Regions from separate parts of the Sphaerisporangium sp. NPDC051017 genome, predicted to be linked through region 3. Evidence: riboswitches for the same ligand, from Rfam matches in the RefSeq annotation. Region 3 holds a riboswitch; each other region holds the start of a gene.
What was found. Region 3 has a riboswitch for cyclic di-AMP ahead of AB0M95_RS31815 (CHAP domain-containing protein). Riboswitches for the same ligand answer to the same signal wherever they lie in the genome.
Positions count from the first base shown of each region.

Region 1: linked by a shared signal. The riboswitch ahead of AB0M95_RS08790 (C40 family peptidase) and the one ahead of AB0M95_RS31815 (CHAP domain-containing protein) in region 3 are both predicted to bind cyclic di-AMP.
Region 2: linked by a shared signal. The riboswitch ahead of AB0M95_RS02565 (NlpC/P60 family protein) and the one ahead of AB0M95_RS31815 (CHAP domain-containing protein) in region 3 are both predicted to bind cyclic di-AMP.

Region 1 covers NZ_JBFBCI010000007.1:52,168-57,976, forward strand. The annotation lists gene AB0M95_RS08765 (NYN domain-containing protein) at 1-455, shown strand, start outside; gene AB0M95_RS08770 (NlpC/P60 family protein) at 679-1,626, shown strand; gene AB0M95_RS08775 (hypothetical protein) at 1,834-2,310, shown strand; gene AB0M95_RS08780 (hypothetical protein) at 2,609-3,232, opposite strand; gene AB0M95_RS08785 (metalloregulator ArsR/SmtB family transcription factor) at 3,229-3,804, opposite strand; cyclic di-AMP (ydaO/yuaA leader) riboswitch at 4,223-4,381, shown strand; gene AB0M95_RS08790 (C40 family peptidase) at 4,464-5,003, shown strand; gene AB0M95_RS08795 (hypothetical protein) at 5,239-5,809, shown strand, end outside.
Region 2 covers NZ_JBFBCI010000001.1:518,857-524,665, reverse strand. The annotation lists gene AB0M95_RS02575 (RDD family protein) at 1-1,044, opposite strand, end outside; gene AB0M95_RS02570 (amino-acid N-acetyltransferase) at 1,161-1,706, opposite strand; cyclic di-AMP (ydaO/yuaA leader) riboswitch at 2,110-2,311, shown strand; gene AB0M95_RS02565 (NlpC/P60 family protein) at 2,317-3,384, shown strand; gene AB0M95_RS02560 (LuxR C-terminal-related transcriptional regulator) at 3,645-3,809, opposite strand; gene AB0M95_RS02555 (type III pantothenate kinase) at 4,395-5,177, opposite strand; gene AB0M95_RS02550 (L-aspartate oxidase) at 5,177-5,809, opposite strand, start outside.
Region 3 covers NZ_JBFBCI010000055.1:121-5,929, reverse strand. The annotation lists gene AB0M95_RS31835 (glycosyltransferase family 2 protein) at 1-460, shown strand, start outside; gene AB0M95_RS31830 (polysialyltransferase family glycosyltransferase) at 478-1,755, shown strand; gene AB0M95_RS31825 (DUF6716 putative glycosyltransferase) at 1,829-3,064, opposite strand; gene AB0M95_RS31820 (hypothetical protein) at 3,079-4,068, opposite strand; cyclic di-AMP (ydaO/yuaA leader) riboswitch at 4,808-4,960, shown strand; gene AB0M95_RS31815 (CHAP domain-containing protein) at 4,975-5,667, shown strand.

The sequences.
Region 1 (5,809 bases), on a different contig from region 3:
CGTCGGTCAGGGCCGTGCCCGCCCGCGCGCTCGCCGACGACGACCCGGCGCTGCTCGACCAGCTCCTGGCGCTCCCGCAGCTCCACCTGATCGTCGACGGGTACAACGTCACGAAGACCGGCTACCCCTCGCTGACGTTGCTCGACCAGCGCTCGCGCCTGCTCACGGGGCTGGGCGGCCTGGCGGCGCAGACGCGCGTCGAGCTCACCTGCGCGTTCGACGGCGCCGAGCTGAACGGGCCCGTGCAGGTGTCCGCGCCGCGTGGCGTCCGCGTGCTGTTCAGCGCGCCCGGAGAGATCGCCGACGACCTGATACGGCAGCTCGTCCGGGCCGAGCCGCCGGGGCGCGCGGTGGCGGTCGTGTCCTCCGACCGCGAGGTGGCCGATTCGGTGCGCCGCATGGGCGCCCGTCCCGTGCCCTCCACGCTCCTGCTGCGCCGCCTCGGCCGCGCCTGACCGACCCTCGTACGGACCCCGCCCCGGCCACGGCTGAAGGCTCCCCTGAACCGCGGGTGTCCGGGCGGCCAGGTGGCGGCGGGCGCCAGACGAATTCGTGGGGAAAAGGTGCAGGTTTCTTTGCCTTTTCTGTAGGATCACGCCCCAGGTTGTCTAACTTGTCTCACTCGAGGGGGCTGTCGTCCCAGTGCTTGCGCGTGTCCGGGGAGTCGGGCGGATACCAGTGGTCACCGGCCTCATCGCCGCCGTCCTGGTGACGCAGGCGGTGGGGGCCGAGGCGAAGCCGAAGCCCACCATCGCCCAGACCAAGGCCAGGCTCGCCAAGCTCAACGACCAGGCCGACCATGTGGTCGAGAAGTACAACCAGGCCAGCGAGCAGTGGAAGAAGGCCCGCAAGGACTACAACGCGCTGAACGGCAAGTTCAAGCAGCAGCTGGAGCGCATGGACAGCCTGCGCGCGGGCCTGGTGTCGGTCGCGGTGAGCACCTACCAGTCGGGCGACATGCTGGCGCTGCCCAACCTGGTCACCCAGGGGGACCCCGAGGCGCTGCTCAGCGGGCTCGCCTCGGTCGACCAGCTCGCGACGGACCGGGCGCACAAGGTGGCCGAGTACGAGGAGGCCACCCGCTCCATCAGGGGCCAGCGCGACGGCGCCAAGGACGCCTACGACGAGGCGGTCAAGCTGCTGAACGAGCTGCGCACGCAGAAGAAGGACGTCGAGAAGCTGGTCGGCGAGCAGGAGCGGCTCCTGCGCCGGCTGAACGCCTACAACCCCGGCAATCCCAACAGCCCCGGCATCAAGTACACCGGCCCGGCGTCGGGCAACGCCCGCGCGGCGCTGCAGTACGCCTTCGCGCAGGTGGGCAAGCCCTACCGCTACGGTGGTACCGGTCCCGGTTCCTTCGACTGCTCGGGGCTCACGCAGATGGCCTGGCGCGCGGCCGGCGTCAGCCTTCCCCGGACCGCAGCCGGGCAGTACTCCTGGGGCTCCTCGCGCAGGGTCTCCCTGAACGCCCTGGCGCCCGGCGACCTGCTGTTCGCCTCGGGGCTCGGTCACGTCGGCATGTACGCGGGCGGCGGCAAGATGGTGCACGCCCCGCGTACGGGGGACGTCGTGAAGGTCGTCCCGCTGTCGTCCTACCACGGCATCTTCGCGGCCGTACGGCCCTGACGCTCCGTCGGGCCGCGTGAGCGGCGGGGAAACCCGCGCGTAACCCCGCGCGTCCGCCGGTGTGCCGGTCTAGGGTGAGGGACGGCCCGGATCGTCGCGGCCGGGTCCCGAAGGGGAGCGGAGCATGCCGGTCCTGGTGCCGCCAACAAGCCCGCCGCCCGCCACGCTCGGCGGGTGTCACCTGATGATGGCCGAGGACGGGCGTGCATGACCGTCGTCGGGATCACCGGGCACCAGTCGATGCCGCCGCGGGCCCGGGCCCACGCAGAACGGGAGCTGAGCGCGCTGCTGGCCGCTCTGGAGGCGCCGCTCGTGGGCTGGAGCAGCCTTGCCGCGGGCGCCGATCAGCTCTTCGCCGAGATCCTCCTGCGCCTCGGAGGCGAGTTGCGGGTCGTCGTGCCGTCCCGCGGGTACGAGGCGACGTTCCGGGGCCCGGACCTGGACGCCTACCACCGGCTGCTCGCCGCCGCCGGCGTCGTGACGGTGCTGGACTTCGCGGAGCCGGGGGCGGCCGCCTACCACGCCGCCGGGTGCTTCGTCGTCGAGAACTCCGAGATCGTCGCGGCCGTCTGGGACGGCAGGCCCGCGCGCGGGCTCGGGGGGACGGCCGACGCCATCCGGCACGCCCGCGACCACGGGCGCGAGGTCGTGGTCATCTGGCCGGAGGGCGTCGAGCGCTTCTGAGCCGGTCTCCGGCCGCCCGCCCGCCCGGGCCGTTCTGTACGGAGCCGTTCCGCTGCGGCCGATGGCTCCAGGGTAATACTGTGCTATCGAGATATATGACGAATTGACTTCTGCGAAAAGCTCGGAACATGGGGGAATGGTTTGCTTTCCGAGAGATTCCCGTTCTGACGTACGGCCGGGGGGTGAGGTTCTCGGTACCCTTCGTGGGGATAATTGATGACAATTCCGCAAAACCGAGTATTGACTTCGGCTCGCTTTCCTGGATGCAAGAGCGACTTAGTCCATATTGCTGTCCAATTCAGGACACGGCGGGAGCATCGGGAAGGTCGCGGTCACGCTTGAGAGGCCCCGCGAGCAGGATGAAGCCCGTCAGGGTCATCCCGCCGGTCATGATCCACATGGCGGGCCGCACGCCGAGGGAGTCGCCCAGCGCGCCGCCGAGCAGAGCGCCGAGCGGGATCGTGCCGAGGTTGACGAACTGCATGGACACCGACGCCCGGCCCAGAAGGTGACGCGGCGTGTACACCTGCCGGAAACTCCCCTTGATCACGTTGCCCGCCACCACCCCCGCGGCGATGACGAACCCGCCCCCCATCGCCGGCGCCAGCCCCCATCCCGGGAACGCGGCCGGGATCAGCAGGACGAACGGCAGGCACCCGATCTCGGCCGCCGGCACGCCCACGACCAGCGCGTTCGCCTGCAGGACGGTGATGGCCACGAGCGGCAGGGCCACAGTGGTGACCGAGCTTCCGAACGCGCCGGCCGTCTCGCCGACCCACAGCAGCCGGAAGTCGCGCTCGCGTAGCAGCCCGCCGCGCCTCCGAAGCCCGGGGGGACGGGCGTCCGCGCTCGGGGTTTCGGGGGGCAGGGTACCGGTGCCGGCGGGGCGCGCCCACGCGGGCCGGGCGCGGCGGGCCTTCACGGGCGCCCCGGGACGCCGAAGGTGAACACGAACACCGGGTCGCGGCGCCGGCCGTCGTCCGGGATCTCCCGCGTGGCCCAGCGCTCGTAGAGGCCGATGACCTCGTGGGACAGCTCGGACAGCTCCGAGGGCGTCAGCCGCAGCCACTTGTCGGTGGAGAAGGGCGCGCCGTGCCACGCCTCGCGCTCCTCCTCGGAGGAGGCGTAGTAGGCGCGCACGAGGTTGACGTGGTGTTCGAGGTTGAGCGACTCGGCCGCGCCGGCGATGGCCGCGGAGGCGGGGTCGCCCTCGAAGTCGCGCGTGGACCAGCGGATCGCGTTCGCGACCAGGCGCCACCAGCGTTCCCGCCGGTCGCGGGCCAGCTCGGGTGCCTCCTCGATCAGCTCTCCCGAGGCCAGGACGCGCAGGTGGTGGCTGACGTTCGCGACCGCCTGGCCGGTGTGGTCGGCCAGCATGCTGACCGTGCAGGGCCCGTAGACCCGCAGGGCGTCCATGAGCCGCCTGCGTAGGGGGTGGGCAAGGGCCGCCAGGACGCGGGAGTCGGTGATCTGCCGGACGTTCTCGTTCTCCATGGCCCCACGCTGGCATGCACAACGATTACTGTGCAAGAGGAATTGCTAAACACCTCTTGCATACTTGCATCTCTAGAGAGACCGCGCGGTCGGTCCCGGGCGACCAAGATCGCTAACTCGTGTGACTCCCGTGGCCGGTGGGACTTCTATCGGGCCAAGTTTCGGGATATGTGAGGGGAATCACATTCGGGTAACAGGCGTCATTGATATGCAGGCGTTATCTGGCGAAGATCGCGTTATTTGATCTACGTTCACCGGGCTGACCCTTTGCCGTAAATTGGCAAATCTTGTACCTTCTGGGCCGCGGCGAGCACGCCATGCCGTCGCGTTGTAGGCCGGACCGTCGCGGGGGCCGGCTTATGCAAGACCATCCATTCGGCCGCCGCCGTGAACACATAGGGAAACCGAGAAAACCACAGGCGGTGGTCTGCCGAATCCGTGCGGCAAGGAGCACGGAGCCGGGGAACCAATTGACCCCTACCCCAGGGGTCGGGGGTGAATCGGCGCCATTGCGCCGTAGGGCTACTTCCATGCCCGAATCCGTCAGCTAACCCGGTAGGCGTAAGTGGAAGAACCAAGGAGCGATCCTGTCCAGCACTACCCCTAGCCCCAGCCTGTCCAGATTCGCCCGGCTCTCCCTCAGCGGTGCCGCCCTCACCATGACGGCATCCGTCGCCGTGGTGCCGGTGCAGGCACCCTCGGCGGACGCGGCCGTCACGGCCATGGCGCAGAGCTCGGTCAAGGTCGGCAAGGTCATCAAGCCCGGCAAGACCGGGAAGACCTCCAAGACGACCAAGACGACCAAGACCACCAAGCTCACCAGGGCCGCCAGACAGCGGATCAAGGCGCACACCGCGGTGGAAGTGGCCAAGAAGCAGATCGGAGACCCGTACCGGTGGGGTGCCAGCGGCCCCGGTGCGTTCGACTGCTCAGGCCTGGTCGTGTACGCCTGGCGCAAGGCCGGTGTGAAGCTGCCGCGCATCGCGGCCAGCCAGTTCCGCTCCGTGCGGAAGAAGGTCTCCTGGAAGCACCTCAAGCCGGGCGACCTGATGTTCTTCTACGGACTGGGCCACGTCGGCATGTACGTCGGTCACGGCAAGATGATCCACTCTCCGCACAGCGGGACCCGTGTGCGGATCGACAAGCTGAACGGCTATCGCAAGAGCAGTTTCGTCGGAGCCGTTCGCCCCGGAGCGTGACCGGAGCGCGGGGGAACTTCCAAGGAGCCCTTTCCCCGGAAGCCTTCGCCCGCGCCCACCGGCCACGCGGCGGCCCCTCAGGGGCCCCGCCCGCCTCCACTCCCCTCGGAGGCGGGCGGGGCCTTCGGCGTTCCGGTCCGGAACACACGCGGAGACGGCGAAGCACCGGGCCGGGGAGCGGGTCGTGCCGCGCGGGGAGCGCCCCGGCGGGGGAGCGGCCAGGTAGATTGCCCGCATGCGCGTCGTGTGGCTGGGGACCGTGCTGGCGGGCCTGCTGGCCGCGCTGACCGTCCCCCCGTCGCCCCCGTCCCCCTCTGTGCCCCCACCGGCGCCCCCGTCCGCGTTCGTATCCCCGCACCTGCCCCCTGCGCCCCCGGGCATGTCCGCGGCCACGCCCCTGACCGCGCCGACCGTGCCCCCGACGCCCCCGGCGCCGGACGCCGTGACCGGCGAGCATCCGGAGATCTGGGGCCACGCGCGCGTTGTCCGCGGAACCCGCTCCCTGGTGATCGGCACGGCCACCGCGAGCGAAGCAGACCTCGCCGACCTCGCCCGCAGGGCCGACCGCGCGAGCCTCGTCGTCGCGCGGGTCGCCGGGCCGGTGCGCCCGCTGGTCCTGGTGCCCGCCACCACCGCGCAGGCGGCCACGCTCGCGGCCCCCGCCTCGGTGGACGGCCTCGCCGCCGTCGCCGCCACCGACCGCGTGATCATCGAGCCGGGCTCGTTCGCCCGCCTCAGCGACGCCGGCCGTGACGTCGTCCTCGCCCACGAGCTGACGCACGTCGCCACCGGGGCCGCGACCGACG
Region 2 (5,809 bases), on a different contig from region 3:
GCCGCCCACCGGGACGACCTTGATGCCCATGGCGATCTTGCCGATCGTCTGGCCGCGCTGCCGGAGCATCAGGAATTCGTAGGCGACGTAGGCCAGGCCGATGATGATCGCGCCGAGCAGCCCGGCGATGAAGGCACCGCCGCCCTCGATGATCGTCCCCGTGCTCGCGTCGAAGCTCGGCGAGGTGACGAAGATGGCGGCGATGACGGCGGTGAGGATGAACGTCGGGATCGCGAGGATCACGGCGTCGATGATGCGGGCGACGAGGCGCTGCCACCACTCCGCCAGCGGCGCCGGCGCGCCCGGGGGGACCGGGCCTGCGGCGGCGGCACCGTACGACTGCTGGTAGCCGGGCGCCTGGCCGTACCCCTGCTGGCCGTAGCCCTGCGGGGAGTGCCCGGGCTGGTTGTAGCTCTGCTGCCCGTACTGCGCCTGCTGCTGGCCGTACTGCTCGCCGTAGCCCTGCTGCTGGCCGTACCCCTGCTGGGCGTAGCCCTGGTCGCCGTACCCCGGCTGGGCCTGCTGCCCCTGCTGGCCGTACTGCTGACCGTAGCCCTGCTGCTGGCCGTAACCCCCCGCCTGCTGGCCATAACCCTGCTGCTGGCTCTGCTGACCGTAACCCTGGTCGCCGTAGCCCTGCTGCTGGCCCTGCTGACCGTACTGCGGCTGCTGCCCGTACGACTGCTGGCCCTGCTGACCCTGCTGACCATAGGACGCCTGCTGCTGCCCGTACGCCTGGTCGCCGTAGCCCTGGTCGCCGTAGCCCTGCTGGCCGTAGCCCTGCTGACTCTGCTGACCATAGCCCTGGCCGGCCGCCGGCTGGCCGTAGCCCTGCTGCTGACCGTACTGCTGACCCTGCTGGCCGTACTGCTGGCCGTAGCCCTGCTGCTGGCCGTACTGGTTGGGGTGTTCCGATGTCGGCTGAGGACGGTGGACGACCGTCACCTCAGGATCTGCGTTCTGATGCCCGTATTGCGGAGATCCGGACGACGGCTGGTGGCCGTCCGGTTCGTCGCGGGGGTACGGCGGCTGTCCGGTGCTCACCGTGTCACCTCACTTCGGCTTCGCATGCGGCATATGTCAGACACGCATGCAGTGGTGTTGCCCAACGTAGCGACAGCCGCATCAACAGTCACCTTTCCATCAGGTCATCGCGAGGGTCAAGATCGGGGGACCAAATGGAGGAGCATCCGCGTGTTGCCGAGGGTGTTGGGCTTGACATGTTCCAGATCGAGGAACTCGGCTACGCCCTCATCGTAGGAGTCGAGCAACTCGGCGTACACCTCAGGAGACACCGGAGTGCCCTGGATGGGGGCGAAACCGTGCCTGGCGAAGAATTCGACCTCGAACGTCAGGCAGAAGACCCGCCGCAGCCCCAGATCGCGAGCCGCGTCGATGAGCGCGCCGACGATCATATGCCCGATTCCCATGCCACGGCAGCCGATATCGACCGCAACGGTGCGAATCTCGGCCAGATCCTCCCAGAGGACGTGAAGCGCCCCGCATCCGACGACCGCGCCGTCCCGTTCGGCGACCCAGAACTCCTGGACGTCCTCGTAAAGGGTGACCGTCGACTTGCGCAGCAGGCGCGGGCCGTCGCCGGAGTAGGTGTCGACGAGCCGCCTGATGGCCCGGACGTCGGGCGTGCGGGCTCGTCGCACCACCACCGTGCTGCCGGAGGGCACGGACTCCACGACCTGCTCCATGAAGCGCCAGGGTATCCTCCCGCGCGGGTCCGCCGCCGCCGGCGTTACCGCATCGATTCCGGGATCGATCGCGGTATCGGACCGCCCGAAACCCCGCCCCCTCGATATCGGCGTGGCGGATGGTGACGGAGTGAACGCGTGGCGTCAAAGAGACGGCGACGACATCCGCTTCGGCGGGATATGACGTTCCGCACAGTCGCGGACCTGCGTCACGTGCGCCCGACTTGAGGTCAAAAACGCATAAACGCAGGGTAATGCAGCCCCGCAAGCACTTGGAGCGTGATCATCCTGTGATGTCCCGGTTGTGAAACCTCAACAGAATCCGCAGTTCCGGTTGAGGCGGAACCTGAGCTGCACTAGTGTCCAGCGTCGATACCGGTCATCGCACAGCGGTGGCCGCGCCGCCGAATCCCGGCCGCACCCCCGTAAGCGGCGGGAACCGGGGACCCAACGGCGCACGCAGGGGGCACGCCCCCGGCGGGCCGCCATCCCGGGGTGAATCCGAGAGGGAGGGCATGGACGTGTCCTCTGTGGTCGCGCGCTCGGTAGGGCTACTCCGGCCCGAACCCGTCAGCTAACCCGGTAGGCGGCCGAGGAGAGGAGCTCGTTGGTGCAGCCTAGGCGCACGCCTGGTAGAAGCGCGGGCAGGCATGCCCGTCCCAAACGTACGGAGCGCGCCCAAGCCGGCGGAGTCACCAAGCGTCTTCCCCGCCGGATCGCGCTCGTCACCGCCGCCCTGACCGTCCTGACGTTCGGCTCGCCGCTCGTGTCGGCGACCGCCGAGCCGAAGCCGAGCCTCAAGGACCTCAAGAACCAGGTCGAGAGCCTCTACGAGCAGATCGAGTCGCTCACCGAGCAGTACAACGGCCAGAAGGAACGCCTGAAGCAGGCGCAGCGCTCGGCCGAGCTCGCCAAGAAGACGCTCACGCGCAGCGAGACCGACCTGGAGGAGAAGCGCCGCCAGGCGGCCCTGTACGCCCAGGACGCGTACATGACCGGCGGTGTGGGCTCCTCCCTGGCGCTGGCGATGTCCGGCGACCCCGACGGCTACCTGGACCGCGCCGCGACCACCTACGCCCTCCAGTTGCAGCAGGGCGAGGAGGTCTCCCAGATCACCAAGTCCATGGACATCGCCGAACGCGCGAAGGAAAGCGCCAAGGCGCGCGAAGGCGAGGTCAAGAAGCTCGTCGCCGATCTGTCCTCACAGCGCGACAAGATCCGCAAGCTGGTCGCCAAGACCGAGAGCACGCTGTTCAAGCGGGCGCTGTCGCAGGCCGGGCAGACGTACGGGCGGGCCACCCGCATCGACATCCCGATCCCGGGCCAGGGCAAGGCCGCCGAGGCCGCCAGGTGGGCGATGACCCAGCAGCTCAAGCCGTACGTGTGGGGCGCGGCGGGCCCGAGCACCTACGACTGCTCCGGCCTGGTGATGTGGGCCTACCAGAAGGTCGGCATCAGCCTGCCACACTACACCGGCGACCAGTGGACGGCGGGCACGCACATCAACCGGGAGGACATGCGCCCGGGCGACCTGGTGTTCTTCTACGGCGACCTGCACCACGTCGGCCTCTACATCGGGGGCGGAATGATGGTGCACGCCCCGCGCACGGGTGACGTCGTGCGGGTCGTCCCGCTGGGCAACCGTCCGTTCGCCGGAGCCGTGCGCATCGCCGACTGAGCCGACCGAACCGACCTGGCCGGGCCGACCGAACCAACCGAACCGACCTGGCCGAACCAACCGAACCGACCTGGCCGGGCCGACCGAACCAACCGTGCCGACCTGGCCGGGCCGACCGAGTCCGGCCGGGGCGGCCGGCATCGGGCCGATACACGGGCCGACGCCGATGCACAGGCCGGCACAGGATCGGCTGACACAGGCGCACCCCGGGTGGTGGGCGACCGGTTCCCGGGGTGGCCGGCTCTCGCGGGCTGGATCGGCTAGATCAGCCTGCGGCGGGCCGCCCATGCCACGGCCTCGATGGCGGTGGCGACGCCGATGCGGTCGCAGATGCCCCGGAGGCGGCGCCGGACCGTACGGCCGCTGACGTCGAGCCGCCGACCCACACGGTCGACGGTCACGCCCTTGGCCAGTTCGGCGAGCAAGAGAAGATCATCGTCACTCAACCCCACGCCGTCTGATCCCGGGGGAATGTCATTCCCTCGGGAAACCAGATCCGGATACGCCATCGGGTGTCCTCCCCCACGACGAACTCGGCAACATACTGGAATGCTTCTGGCTCGCCCGTCAGGAACGGTAAACGCCACGTTCAAAGGTCGTCAAGCTCCGACCCTCCATAGGCGTTCCCTTCTTGATTGACATACCAGTGCATATGTGAACTACTCATGACATGTTCGCGAACCCGTAGGCTGGGGGGCCGACAGGCGTGAAGATCGAGGAGGGCACCGGCCGGGGACGCGGCCCCGGCCGCCCGCGATGCTGGTCGACGACGGACTCGGCGGCGCGTACGGTGGGATCACCCCCACCGCGCATATAAGATCAACGCGTCTCCGCCCGTAATTATCCGTGAAATCACTGGCCCATTCCGACCTTTTTCGGCCGAACGCGCCCACGTACGGAAGGTGTCCCCGGGACCGGCTTTAGACGCTATGGACCTCGCCCGGCCGCGTAATCGGCGCGGGCGCTTCGATATGGATCTCGGCCGATGCGCGCCCGCGCGGACGAATGGGTCAGCTGGTGTTGCGGTTGTAGATGAGCCGCAATCCGATGAGCGTGAGCCACGGCTCGTGCACGTCGATCGAGCGCGCCTCGTCCACCACGGGGGAGGCGAGCGAGCCGGTGGCCACGACCGTGACGTCGTCCGGGTCGGCGGCGAGCTCGGGCGCCATGCGCTCGACGATGCCGTCCACCTGCCCGGCGAAGCCGTAGATGATGCCGGCCTGGAGCGCCTCGACGGTGTTCTTGGCGATCATCGAGCGCGGGCGCACGAGCTCCACCTTGTGGAGCTGCGCGCCCGCGGCCGCCAGGGCGTCCACGGAGATCTCGATGCCGGGGGCGGTGACCGCGCCGACGTACTCGCCCTTGGCGGACACGGCGTCGAACGAGGTGGCCGTGCCGAAGTCGACGATCACGCACGGCCCGCCGTACAACGTGATGGCGGCGAGCGCGTTGACGATGCGGTCGCTGCCGATTTCCTTGGGGTTGTCCATGCGCACCGGCACGCCGGTGCGCACGCCGGGCTCCACGATGACGGCCGTGACGTCGCCGTAGTAGCGCCGGCACATCTCACGCATCTCGTTCAGCACGGACGGGACGGTGGAGCAGATGGAGATGCCGCTGATGTCGGCGCCCTTGAGCAGGGGGCTCTGGCCGAGCAGCCCCTGGAGGACGACCGCGATCTCGTCGGCGGTGCGCCTCGCGTCCGTGGCGAGGCGCCAGTGCTCGATCAGCTCCTCGCCTTCGAAGAGGCCGAGCACGGTGTGGGTGTTGCCGACGTCGATCGTGAGCAGCATCAAGCCCCCCGTAGGTCCAGAGCGATGTCGAGTGCGGGCGCGGAGTGGGTCAGCGCCCCCACAGCAAGGTAGTCGACCCCGGTTTCGGCGACCTCACGCGCCGATTCCAGCCTGAGACCGCCGCTGGCCTCCAGGCGCGCCCTGCCGTCCACCAGGCGCACGGCCAGTGCGAGCTCTTCGACGGTGAAGTTGTCCAGCAGGATCTCCTCCGCCCCTTCCGCCAGCACGGGTTCGAGCTGGTCGATCCGGTCGACTTCCACCTCGATGGGCAGGCCGGGGTACGCCGCCCGCACCGCGCGGAACGCCTCGGCGACCCCACCCGCCGCCACCACGTGATTGTCCTTGATCAAGGCCGCGTCCGAAAGGGACATCCGGTGGTTCACGCCGCCGCCGCACCTCACCGCGTACTTCTCCAGGGCGCGCAGGCCGGCGAGGGTCTTGCGGGTGTCGCGGACGCGCGCCTTCGCGCCGTTCACGGCCCGGACCCAGCGGTTGGTGAGCGTGGCGATCCCGGACAGGTGGGTGAGCAGGTTGAGCGCGGCGCGCTCGGCCGTGAGGAGGTCGCGCGCCGGGCCGGTCAGCGTCATCAGGACGTCGCCGCGCGCGACGCGCTCGCCGTCCTTCACGCGGCG
Region 3 (5,809 bases):
CGCCTGGGCGGGCATCTACCGGCGCGAGCTCGGCGACCTGCTGACCTTCCCCGGCCACCTGCACACCGCCGAGGACCGGCCGTGGATCTGGCGGCTGCACCGCGAGGCGCGGTCGTTCGCGGTGGTCTCGCTGGCCGGGGTGTTCTACCGCAGACTGGTCTCCTCGTCGCTGACCCAGGTCGGCGACGAGCGCCAGCTCCACTTCTTCAACGCCTTCGAGCTGGTCTTCGAGCAGGTGGTGAACGAGCCCGACCTGCTGCCGAAGGCGGTGCGCACCTTCTGCGCCCTGCTGGCGCACCACCTGGAGCTGAGCGAGCGCTTCTCGCCCCCGCTGCTGGCCCGCTTCCACGCCCGCGCGCGCGAGGTTCTCGCGTCGCTGCCGCAGGGCATGGTGGACGACGCGGGGCTCGAACCCGAGCGCGCCGCCCTCCTGCGCCCGCTGCTCCCCCACCGCGGATGACCCGAAGGAGCGCCTCCGTGACCCAGGTGTTCTACAGCTCCACGCTCTTCGGGGCGATGACGCTGGCCGCCGCGATGGACGCCGGCAGGTTCGGCGCCCACGACCGCCGCAGGCTTCTTCTGGTGTCCAACAACGCCGCCATCCCGGAGATCACTCCGCCCCTGGACGAGGCGCCGGGCTTCGCCGCGCTGCGGTCGCGCTTCGACGAGATCCGCTCCTGGAACGAGCTGATCGCGCCCCTGCACCCCTCGGACTGGAAGGCGCGGGTCATCGAGGGGCCGATGCTGTCGCGCATGATCGCCACGCAGCTCGGCCTCGAGGACGGCGTCTCCGAGCTGGTCGTGGAGTCGGTCGCCGTGCCGCCCGCGCGCACCATCGCCGGGCTGACGCGCGATTGCCCGATCACGGTCTACTCCGACGGGCTGATGAGCTACGGGCCCACGCGCGACCCGCTGCCGCTGGAGATCTCCGGCCGTGTCACCCGCCTGCTGCACCTGGCGCTGGTGCCCGAGCTGACCCCGCTGCTGCTCCGCGAGGTCGGCGTCGAGCCCGACGCGCTGCCGGACGCCGCGTTCACCGGCGTGCTCGACACGCTTCCCGCGCCCGAAGGCCTGTCGGGCCGGGCGGTCATCCTCGGCCAGTACCTGTCGGCCCTGGACATCGTCACCGCGGAGGAGGAAGCCGAGCTGCACGCCTCGATGCTGCGGGCCCTCGCCGCGCGCGGCTTCACCGACGTGCTGTTCAAGCCCCACCCGGCCGCAGGCCGCCGCCACGCCCAGCAGCTCCGCGACGTCGCCGACGGGCTCGGCGTGAAGCTGAGCGTCGCCGGCGAGACCGTCCCCGCCGAGCTGTGCTTCCGCGCGCTGCGGCCGGAGCTCGTGGTCGGCTGCTTCTCGACCGCGCTGATGACCGCGCACCGGTTCTACGGCATCCCGGTGGCCAGTATGGGCTGCGAGCTGGTCCTCCAGCGGCTGGCTCCGTACGAGAACAGCAACCGGATCCCGCTCACCATCGTGGACGCGATCGTGCCGCGGCTGGCCGAGGACGGGTCGATCACCGACCCGCCACCGGTGGACCTGCCCGCGCTGATCCAGGCGGTCGGCTACTGCATGCAGAGCGATCACTACCCCGATCTGCGCGAGGCGGCCGCGAAGTACATCGAGACGCACGGCGCCGAGGCGCGATACTTCAAGAACCGCCGCCTCAGTTCGGTGGGGCTGCTTCCCCCCGGCGGCACCTCCCGCGCCCAGAAGCCGAGCGCCCTCGGCCGCCTGCGCCGCGCCCTGTCCCGCTGATCACACGTTCAGGCCCGCGCGGTCCCCGGGAATCGAGGACCGCGCGGGCCTGTTCGCGTCCGAAGGCGTCCGGCTAGCCGATGGCCTTGAGGTAGCGGCGGACGCGGCGGCTGGCGCGGTACCCGGCGCGCAGCACGTTCGGGGGCAGCTCGACGCGAAGGCGGGCGCGGCGGCGGGCGGCGGCGTGGGCCGGGCCGTCCAGCAGGGGACGGACCGGAGGCAGGCCGGTCGTGCGCGCCTGCTCCACCAGGGCCGTCAGCCGGACGATCCAGTCGCTGCTCGCCCGGTCGTGGAAGTAGTTGGCGTCGCACCACGCAGCCGTCGGACGCCGGAACTCGCCCTGAGCCAGGTCGTCCAGGGTGCCGAGGCAGCCGCTGTCCTCGAAGACGAGGTTGATCATCTCGGCGCTGACCCCGAAGTCGGAGAGCACCAGCAGCGGCACCTCGCCCGCGATGGCCTCCAGGGCCGCCGTCGAGCTGACCGTGACGAAGCCGGCCGCGTCGGCGAGGTGCTCATGCATGGCGCCCACCGCGAACCGCACGCCGCCGGGCCGCACCGTGCCTGCCGCCTCGAGCGAGGCCCACAGGCTCTCGTAGTGGTAGCGCTCGTTGTGGGTCTGCCGCTCGGTGGTGAGCGCCCGCAGTTTGACCACGACGTCCAGGTCCGGGCGCTGGGCGGCCAGCCGGTCCAGGGCGAACAGGATGCTCTCGCGGTCCTCGCGGCGTTTCGGCACCTTGGCCTGCGTCGCGAACACGACCCGCCGGCCGGTGGCCGGGTGCGCCGGGGCCTCGGTCGAGACGGTGTGCGCGGGGGCCGCGGACCTCAGGAGCCCGTCGAGGTAGGGCAGGCGGGCCAGGGCGGTCGTGCCCGCGGCCCCGAGCTCCTTGCCGATGCGGCCGAACTCCTCGACCTCCCGGCCGCTGTGCAGGACGAACAGGTCGCAGCCACCCCGGTACAGCCATGCCTTCTCGGTGGCGGGGATCGAGATGCCGGGCAGGCCCGACACGAAGACCGGGCGCGGCTTGAAACCGTCCAGCACGTCGCTGACCAGTACGTCCACGACGGGGCCCGTGCAGGCGACGAGAATGACGTCCGGCCTGAGGCGCTCGGCCAGCCGGCGCAGCGCCCGCGCGGAGATCACCGCCGGGGTCTCCCCCTGGGCCGCCCTTGTACCGCTGACCGCCGCCGAGATCTGCGCCGGGGAGGGCGCGATGGGGGTGCGCACGACGGCGAGCGTCGAGTTCCACTCCGCCGGCAACTGGTCGAGCAGGCCCGCCGCCCACTTGAGGTAGGAGTCGGAATCGGCCACAGCGAGAACCCGGCTCAAGGAGAAGCCCTTTCGTGCGCGAACATCTGGAGGTGTGATCGGAGGGAGACCGACGCGGAGGGCGTCCACCAGTCGTCGGGAACGTCCACCGTCTCGACGGGGACGCCACGTGCCGACAGCAGGACGCGCAGAGAGGTGACCGCTGTGGACGGCAGGCTGAGCACGCGCTGCCCGGGGCGCAGGTCCCGCAGGGTCATCTCGACCGGAACGCCGCCATCGTACACGGTCACACCGGGATGATCGCGGACGGCGGCGAGGTCGCCCGGGTCCTCGCGGCGGTGCGGGTAGTAGGCCAGCGGCCCCTTCAGCGCGAACAGCCAGGACAGGTAGCGGTCGCGGTGGATCAGCCCGTTGCGCACGAGCGAGGTGCCGAGCACGACCGTGTTCTCGCGGGGCCGGGGGTGCGCGGCGGCGGGCTGGGAGCGCAGCCAGGCGAAGTCGTGGGTCACCAGCTCGGCGCCGAGGGCCCGTACGGAGGCGGCCAGCTCGTCGGGGACGGGCAGCGCGGTGAACACCGTGAGGCGCCCGGCGTGGGCGGCGGCGCGCAGGCGCAGCGCGGCGGCGACGCCGAGGACGCGCCGCGAGGGCGTGGACTTGGCGCGGGCGCGCAGCAGCGCGGTGCCGGGGCGGGAGGTGAGCAACTCCAGCAGGCGGATCGTGGCGAGGCCGTCGTCCACCAGCACGATGCGGGCGGGGGCGGCGGTCAGCGAGGTGAGCTGGACGCGGCCGGAGAAGCCGTCCCCGAGCACCCAGGCGGCGCGGCGTCCCGGACGGGGCATGTGGCCGTCGGTCGCGGTCTCGATGCGCAGGCCCGGCGGCAGGTCGAGCGTGGCGAGCTCCCTGCGCGTGACCTTGAGCGCGGGCAGCTTCGCGCGGGTGACCACGCGCATCTCGGGCCCCGCGACCCCCGCGTGCCGTGCCTCGACCGCACACAGCAACTGGAGAGGCGACTCCACCCAGGCGACGGCCGACCCCTGCTCCCGCACGCGGCTTCGACCGTTCCTCTCCACGCCGGGGATTGACCCTTTCACGACGAAAGCAAAGTAGCCGCATGACGCGACACGTGAGGTAACAACCGGTGAACAAAGTCTTACGACCACCCGGCGAAGGCCCGTTCACCTGCTGGTGGAACGGCCTTCCGGCATCACACGCGCCTCCGGCGGCAGGAAGCGCCCTCGGCGCCCGGCACGCCCACCACCACCCGAACCACCCCGATCTCCCTACAAACGGCCTGAACCCCCTCCACGGCCCCGAACCGCTATGTCTGGGACATCGCAGTGAGCATCCACACTTCCTCCTCCGTGATAAGCGATCGCCCCTCTCCCGGCAACCCCCGATCGCGTCCACCCGAGACCACGGACGACCACGCCCGCCGGAGAGCTTGACACCGCCGGTGCCATCCGGCCCGAATAATGCTTTCCGGCCGTCCGGTCCCGACTGTCACACCGGCCCCACGAGCCCCGGCCGGCGATTCCCCCGAGCGCGGCGCGAGCACGTTCTCGCAGGTAAAGAGGGAGCCTGGAACCCGTTGACGATCACACCCCAGGCCCACTTGCCCTCCGGAAACCCTGCCACAGACCGGACATTTGTCGTATTTGCGGCTGTTTGTCCGATGTATTACTCTGATTGAACTCCGTGCGGGGGAAGTGCTCACCCGAGCGACTCCTATATGCCACGGAGATTGCATAGCGCGGCCGGTCCTCTGGGAGATCCCTCTCCCCCCGGGGCGCGCAACCGCCGAGTCCGCTTCGCGCGGAGCCGGGGACCCACCTCTCCCCGGGGTGAATCGGGGGCGCCGTCACCTGACGGACGCGCCCGTAGGGCGACTTCCACGCCCGAACCCGTCAGCTAACCCGGTAGGCGGCCGTGGAAGAAGGAGTTTCCCCTTGTCCATGTTGATACATCGGCTTCTGGATGCCCCGAAGAACCACTTGAAGGCCTTTGCCTTCGGCGGCCTGGTGGCCGCACAGCTCGTCGCCGGCGTCACCATGGCCGCGCACGCCGACAGCGGCCGGGACGGCGTCGTGAAGGTCGCCGGCTCCGAGGCCGCCGGCCTGTCGAAGGCGCTCGGCCTCCCGGAGGGCGCGCGGCACGTGTCCGCGCAGCAGCTCCTGAAGCTGGCCGAGAGCCAGATCGGCGTTTCCGAGAACAGCTTGGGCGGTGGCACGAAGTTCCACCGCTGGTACATGGAGAGCCCGCGGGCGCAGGAGACCGTCGCCCGCGACGGCGGCAAGATCTCCGACTACGCCAACGCCGCCTGGTGCGACATGTTCGTCTCCTGGGTCGGCAGCCGGCTCGGCATGGAGGACGCCGTCGGCATCGACGCCTGGACGGTCGCCCACGCCAAGTGGTTCGAGTCGCAGGGCCGCTGGGGCGAGACCCCCAGGCCCGGCGCGGTCGTCTTCTTCGCCTGGAACGGCAGCAAGGACGTGGACGCCATCGACCACGTGGGCTTCGTGATCCACGGCAACGGCGACGGCACGATCAAGACCGTCGAGGGCAACACCGACAACGGCAAGGTCCAAGTCCGCACCCGCTCGACCGACCAGGTCGTCGGCTACGGCTACCCGACCTACGCCGCCTGATCCACGCCGCCTGACGCGGCAGGTCTTTCCCAGGGCGCCCCTCCCACGGAGGGGCGCCCTTTTCCCGGGCGGCCGGCGTCCCGCGGCCGCCTCCCTGTCCCCGGGCGCCCACGCCTCCCCGCGGGCGCCCCTCCCCGGGGGG